Linked DNA regions of Bradyrhizobium diazoefficiens. The protein of the gene in region 1 interacts with the protein of each later gene in a pairwise test. Links are inferred from orthologs where the notes say so. Each region holds a gene or a part of one and is shown on either strand. Other genes may lie near its edges.

Region 1 (3,077 bases):
CGGCCCGCAAGCAGGCGGAAGAGCGGATGATGCTTCTCACCGCCGAAGTCGACCATCGGTCCAACAACCTGCTAGCGGTGATCCAGGCGATGCTGCGGCTAACGAAGGCCGAGAGCGCGGACGAGTTCCAGGCCGTTTTTCAAGGCCGGCTCAGCGCCCTTGCCAACGTGCAGAGACTGTTCTCGGCTTCGCGCTGGACCGGCGCGAGCCTGAAGACGATCGTCGAAGAAGAGCTCCGGCCCTACGCAAGCGGGGACCGCGAACGGGTCCGCATCGAGGGCGAAGACATCCGCCTGCCGGCGATGCTGGCCCAGTCGATCGCAGTTGCCGTCCATGAGCTGGCGACCAACGCCGCCAAATACGGCTCGCTGTCGACGCCTTCGGGCCGGTTGAATATCCGCTGGGAGGCCGATCCGGCCACGTCTCTCGTCCTGCGCTGGTCGGAAAGCGGCGGGCCGGAGGTCACCGAGCCGACCCGCAAGGGTTTTGGGATCGGCGCTGTCGATGGTGTGATCCGGACCTTGCGGGGAAGAATCACCCGGCAATGGAGGCCAGAAGGATTGGTCTGCGAGCTGTCTTTCCCGGAGATCGCGGCCTAGAGCATGATGCTCGACCCATAACCCAAATCGCGATGAGGATTCATCCCGACCTCGTCGCGCTTTAGGCCTCGCGCACCACCGTCTTCAGGTAATTATACGCCTTGATGATCTCGATCAGGCGGTCTTCGGTCGAGCGGTCGCCGCCGTTGGCATCGGGGTGGTGCTGCTTGACCAGCGCCTTGTACTTGCTCTTGACGTCGGCGAGTGTGGAATTGGGGCCGAGACCCATGACCTGGAGCGCCTTGCGCTCGGCGTTCATCACCTTGCGCGTCTCGGCCTTGGGCTGGGCCTCCGGGCCCTTCCGCCAATTCGCACGGCCGTTGATCTCGGAGAACATGCTGAACGGATCGGACGCCATGTCGATCTCGGCTTCCGCACCCTTCTTGCCGCCGTTGGCGCCCATCTTCCAGGTCGGACGGTGGCCGGTCAGCGCATCCTTCTGGTAGCGCGCAACCGCGTCGGCATTCATGCCGGAGAAGAAATTGTAGTTCTGGTTGTACTCGCGCACATGGTTCAGGCAGAAGTGCCAGTACTCACGCTGGTTCTCGCGGCCCTTCGGCGCACGGTGCGCGCCCTTGTTCTGACACCCGGCCCATTCGCAGTTGACCACGGCGTCGCGCGGCTTCACTTCCGGCTGCTTGCCCCGCGGCTTCACGCGGATGGAGTCGAAGAACTTTGATGAATCGATCGGCATGGCTGACTTTGACTACGCAATGCAAAAACCTTCAAGTCTTGACATTGCAATTAGGGCGAAACCCCGTAGCACCTCGGCATTTTTTAGGACCGCCGCCAGAGGCGGCCTATGCAATTGACGGGGCGCTTGCGCACGCTTTAATGGCACTCATGGTTATGAAAGACACTATCAGCAACAAGTTGCAGGAAGCTTTCACGCCGGAAAGCCTGCAAGTCGTCGACGAGTCACATTTGCATGAGGGCCACGCCGGCCATCGGCCAAGCGGCGAGACGCACTTTCGCGTTTATATCGTGTCTGCCGCCTTCAAAGGGAAGAGCCGGGTCGACCGCCACCGCATGATAAATTCGGCGCTGGCGGCGGAACTCTCCGGCACCGTCCACGCGCTCGCGATCCACGCGCAGGCACCGGGGGAAGGGTGACCGCTGTCATGCCCCGCGAAGGCGGGGCATCCAGTACTCCGCGGCGGATGTGGTGGGAGCGAATCCCCAACGCCGGCCTCTGGATACTGGATCGTCCGCCTTCGCGGACGATGACAGCTCGCCATGCGTCAAAACGACGTCCCGGCCCTTCTTGGCTTGGCCCCCTCCAGCTCGGCCTCGCGCGGCACCGGTGAAATACGGAGCGCGGTGATGCGGTTGCGTTCCCGGCGGAGAACGCGGAAGCGGAAGCCGTGGAAGGTAAAACTCTGGCCGCGGTCGGGGATCGAGCGCGCCTCGTGAATGACGAGGCCGGCGACCGTGGTTGCCTCCTCGTCGGGCAGGCGCCAGTCCATGGCGCGGTTGAGATCGCGGATCGGCACCGAGCCGTCGACCACTACCGAACCGTCCGGCTGGGCGCGCACGCCGGCGACCACGACGTCGTGCTCGTCGGAGATGTCGCCGACGATCTCTTCCAGAATGTCTTCCAGGGTCACGAGACCTTCGACTTCGCCGTACTCGTCGACGACCAGCGCGAAATGGGTCTTGCGGCGGCGGAAGGCCTTGAGCTGCTCGGACACAGGCCGCATCTCCGGCACGAACCAGGGCGGCAGCGCGATGGTGGAGACGTCGATGCGCGAGGTGTCGCCGTCGGCGGCGCGGATCGCGCGCAACAGGTCCTTGGCGTGAAGCACGCCGATGATGTTCTCCGGCTTCTCGCGCCAGAGCGGGATGCGGGTGTACTCGGTCGCCAGCACCTCGCGCACCAGCTCCTCCGGCGGCAGGTCGGCATTGATCATCATCATCTCGGTGCGATGGATCATGACGTCGGAGACCTGGAGCTCGCGCAGGTCCAAGAGCCCGCCGAGCATGTCGCGGTCCTGCTTCTCGACCTTGCCCTCGTGATGCAAGAGGTCGACCGCGCCGCGCAGGCGCTCGGTCGGCGACAGGATGGCCTGGTGCTCGCCGGCGAGGCCGAACAGGCGCAGCAACAGGCGGACGATGACTTCGACAATCCGTAATAGGGGCCCCAGCACGTACATGGTCAGCCGCATCGGCCGCGCGACCGCAAGCGCCATGCGGTCCGGCGCATTGATCGCGATGGTTTTTGGCAGCACTTCCGCAAAAATCACGACCAGCGCCGTCATCACGCCGGTGGCGTAGAGCACGCCGACGTCGCCGAACCAGGCGGTGAAGATCGAGGTCGCCAGCGCGGAGGCGCTGATATTGGCGATGTTGTTGCCGAGCAGCAGCGCGCCGATCAGGCGCTCGCGCATGTCGAGCAGGTCCGAGACCACGTCGGCCTCGCGGTTACCCTGCTTGGAGAGGCGGAGCATGCTGGCGCGCGAGGCGCCGGTCAGCGCGGTC
Region 2 (3,272 bases), 2.4 Mb from region 1 along the record:
CGGTGGTGCGGATAGAAGAAGTTGCGATAGGTGATACGGCTGTGGCCTTGCGGGGTCGCAAGCGAGGAGCCGCGCAGCACCAGCTGGTTGACCATGAACTTGCCGTTGTACTCCCCGAGCGCGCCTTCGATGGCGCGATAGCCGGGATAGGGTGAGTAGGAAGAACGCGTCCACTGCCAGACGATGCCGAAGGCGTCGTTGAGCTGGCCGGCACGCGCGGCGACCTCCCATTCCATCTCGGTCGGCAGGTGCTTTCCGGCCCAGCGCGCAAACGCATCGGCCTCATAATAGCTGACGTGGCAGACAGGCGCGTCCGGATCGACCGGCTTGAGGCCGGCGAGCGTCATCACCTGCCATCCGCCATCGACCTCGCGCCAATGACCCGGGGCCTGCCAGTCTTCCTTGCTGGCGGCGGCAAAGCCGTCCATCAGCCACAGCGTTGCTTTCGCATAGCCGCCGTCGCGCATGAAGGCGAGCCATTCGCCGTTGGTGACGAGATTGCGCGCGATCTTGACCGGGCCGACCAGGGCGCGATGCGCCGGCTTCTCGTTGTCGAAATGGAAGCTGTCGTCGACATGACCGACGGTGTGGATGCCTTCGTTGAGCATCAGCCAGTTGTCACCGGCGCGCGTCGCGGACGGAAAGCGCCAGTCCGGAACGTAAGCCGGATACACCGGGTTCTGCGCAAAGGCGTGCAGGATATCGGTGAACATCAACTCCTGATGCTGCTGCTCGTGATTGAGCCCGACCTCGACCAGCGGCGCGATCTCGCGCAGCTTGTCTTCGCCAGCCTCGCGGAAGAAGTTTACGACGGCGGCATCGACATAGCGGCGATAGGCGCCGATTTCGCTCGTGCTGGGCCGGGTGATGTCGCCGCGATGATTGCGGGCATGGCGGGGACCGGCGCTGACGTAGTAGGAATTGAACAGGAATGCGAAGTCGGGGTGAAAGGGCCGGTAGCCGGAGGCGTGCTCGCCGAGCAAGAACTGCTCCCAGAACCAGGTGGTATGGGCCCGGTGCCATTTCGTCGGGCTCGCATCCGGCATCGACTGGATCTGCTGGTCTTCCGGCGAGAGCGGTGCGGCGCGGCGCTCGGTCTCGTTGCGGACGGCAACGAACGCCTCCTGGAGCCTGTGGGCGAGGCCGCCGAAATCGGCCGACGGTGACGAAAGCGGGTCGGTTGCCGTAGCGGAGGCTGGTTTCGTCACGTTTTTCTCCAGACTGGACAAGAGAACGTTGTTGGCGTTCCCCGGTTCCAAAACCGAGGTTCGTCCTAGATGGGGCGTCCGTTACGGGATAAAAGTCCTCCCCGGCGTTAATATTAGTGTCATCAGCCCATCGCCCAAGCTGCCGGCCGAGGGGCCGTTCGCCGCCATTTTACTTTGGATGCACAACGGTTTGGGCTACATATATAGGGAAGGATCGGGTTAAATCGGCTGAGCCGGCCCGAAGGAATCGTTGAGGGCTCCGCCCGAGAAGGACACGGATATGAGCATTGAGGAATTCATCGCCAACGAAGTGAAGTCGAACGACGTGGTTCTGTTCATGAAGGGCACGCCGCAATTTCCGCAGTGCGGTTTCTCCGGCCAGGTCGTCCAGATCCTCGACCACATCGGCGTCGGCTATAAGGGCCTCAACGTTCTCGAATCCGCCGAGCTGCGCAACGGCATCAAGGAATACTCGAACTGGCCCACCATCCCGCAGCTCTATGTGAAGGGCGAGTTCGTCGGCGGCTGCGACATCGTCCGCGAGATGTTTCAGGCGGGCGAATTGCAGCAGCTCTTCTCCGAGAAGGGCGTCGCCGTCGCGGCTTGATCAATGACCCGGCTGACGCGCCGGATCGGCGGCGCCAAGCTCGAGGTCATCGTTGCCGACATCACGACACTCGGCGTTGACGCCATCGTCAACGCCGCGAATTCCTCTCTTCTTGGTGGGGGCGGCGTCGATGGTGCAATCCATCGGGCGGCCGGCCCCGAGCTTCTTGCGGAGTGCCGGACGCTCGGAGGATGCCCGACAGGCGGTGCCAAGATCACCAAGGGCTACCGTCTGCCGGCCCGCCATGTCATCCACGCGGTCGGTCCTGTCTGGCACGGCGGCACTCGCGGTGAGGCGGAGGCCCTAAGCTCCTGCTATCGGCGTGCGCTTGAGCTCGCCCAGGCCCATGGACTGAACTCGCTGGCCTTCTCCGCGATCTCGACAGGGGTCTATCGGTTTCCGGCCGACCAGGCCGCGAAGATCGCGGTCCACGCGACCATTGATGCCCTGCCGGCTGCGCCGCTGGTCACTCATGTCATATTCTGCTGTTTCTCCGAGGCAAGCGCGGCGCTCCACGCGGACGTTCTGGCGCGCTACGGCAGCCCTTGTGCCTGATGGCGCGGTCGGTACACTCCGCCGGACCATGTTCCGGGGAGGGGATATGATTTTACAATCTGGACTGCGTGCGCTGGTCTGCGGCGCGCTTCTGTCGCTTGGCGCGATCTCGCTCGCGCGCGCCGAGGGCACTTACGAGATTCCGGCCGGCGCGCATTTCAATCAGGAGAAGCTCGGCAAGATTAGCGAGTTCTTCAAGAACGAGGTCGCGACCGGCAAGATCGCCGGTGCAACCGTGCTGATCAAGCAGCACGGCAAGCCGGTTTTCCACGAAGCCTTCGGTGTGCAGGACGTGGTCAGCAAGGCGCCGATTACCGACAAGACCATCTTCCGCCTGTTCTCGATGACCAAGGCCATCACTTCCGTGGTCGCGATGCAGCTGGTCGAAGATGGCAAGATCAAGCTCGATGATCCCGTTTCGAAATACATTCCGTCCTTCGCCAATGCGAAGGTCGGCGTCGAGATGAAGGCTGAGGACGGCACCAAGTCGCTGGAGCTCGTGCCAGCGAGCCGGCCGATCACGGTGCACGATCTGATGACGCACACTTCGGGCATCACTTATGGCTTCTATGGCGACAGCCTGGTCCGCAAGGCCTATCGCGACGCCAAGATCTATGACGGCGATTTCGACCTCGCCGAGTTCGCCGAGCGCATCGCCAAGCTGCCGCTGCACAACCAGCCGGGCGCGCTCTGGCAATACGGCCACTCCACCGACATTTTGGCGCGCGTGATGGAGATCGCGGCGGGCAAGCCGCTGTTCGAGATCGAACGGGAGAAGCTGCTCAGCCCGCTCGGCATGGTCGACACCGTTTTCTTCGTCACCGACCCCGAGAAGCAGAAGCTGCTGGCGCAGCCGGTGCCGAACGACAGCGATTTCCGCGTCGGCCGCATCAACGATCCGA

Evidence for each region.
Region 2: the proteins of JJB99_RS03705 (region 1) and grxD interact in binary tests that used the Escherichia coli proteins (3 or more experiments, as listed by UniProt). The link is inferred for Bradyrhizobium diazoefficiens from one-to-one orthologs.

Annotation. Positions count from the first base shown.
Region 1 is NZ_CP067100.1:796,669-799,745, reverse strand. The notes cover bases 317-3,077. They hold JJB99_RS03705 (BolA family protein), read left to right. Parts: upstream 317-1,442; coding sequence 1,443-1,712; downstream 1,713-3,077. Other genes in these bases: JJB99_RS03700 (HlyC/CorC family transporter), read right to left, coding at 1,841-3,077; JJB99_RS03710 (J domain-containing protein), read right to left, coding at 661-1,293; JJB99_RS03715 (sensor histidine kinase), read left to right, coding at 317-599. Outside these bases: more of JJB99_RS03715, read left to right, coding at 1-316. UniProt on the Escherichia coli protein: Transcriptional regulator that plays an important role in general stress response. Has many effects on cell morphology, cell growth and cell division. Acts by regulating the transcription of many genes, including dacA (PBP-5), dacC (PBP-6), ampC and mreB.
Region 2 is NZ_CP067100.1:3,172,870-3,176,141, forward strand. Bases 196-3,151 are described here. They hold grxD (Grx4 family monothiol glutaredoxin), read left to right. Parts: upstream 196-1,488; coding sequence 1,489-1,815; downstream 1,816-3,151. Other genes in these bases: egtB (ergothioneine biosynthesis protein EgtB), read right to left, coding at 196-1,259; JJB99_RS14940 (O-acetyl-ADP-ribose deacetylase), read left to right, coding at 1,819-2,370; JJB99_RS14945 (serine hydrolase domain-containing protein), read left to right, coding at 2,417-3,151. In the rest of the region: more of egtB, read right to left, coding at 1-195; more of JJB99_RS14945, read left to right, coding at 3,152-3,272. UniProt on the Escherichia coli protein: Monothiol glutaredoxin involved in the biogenesis of iron-sulfur clusters.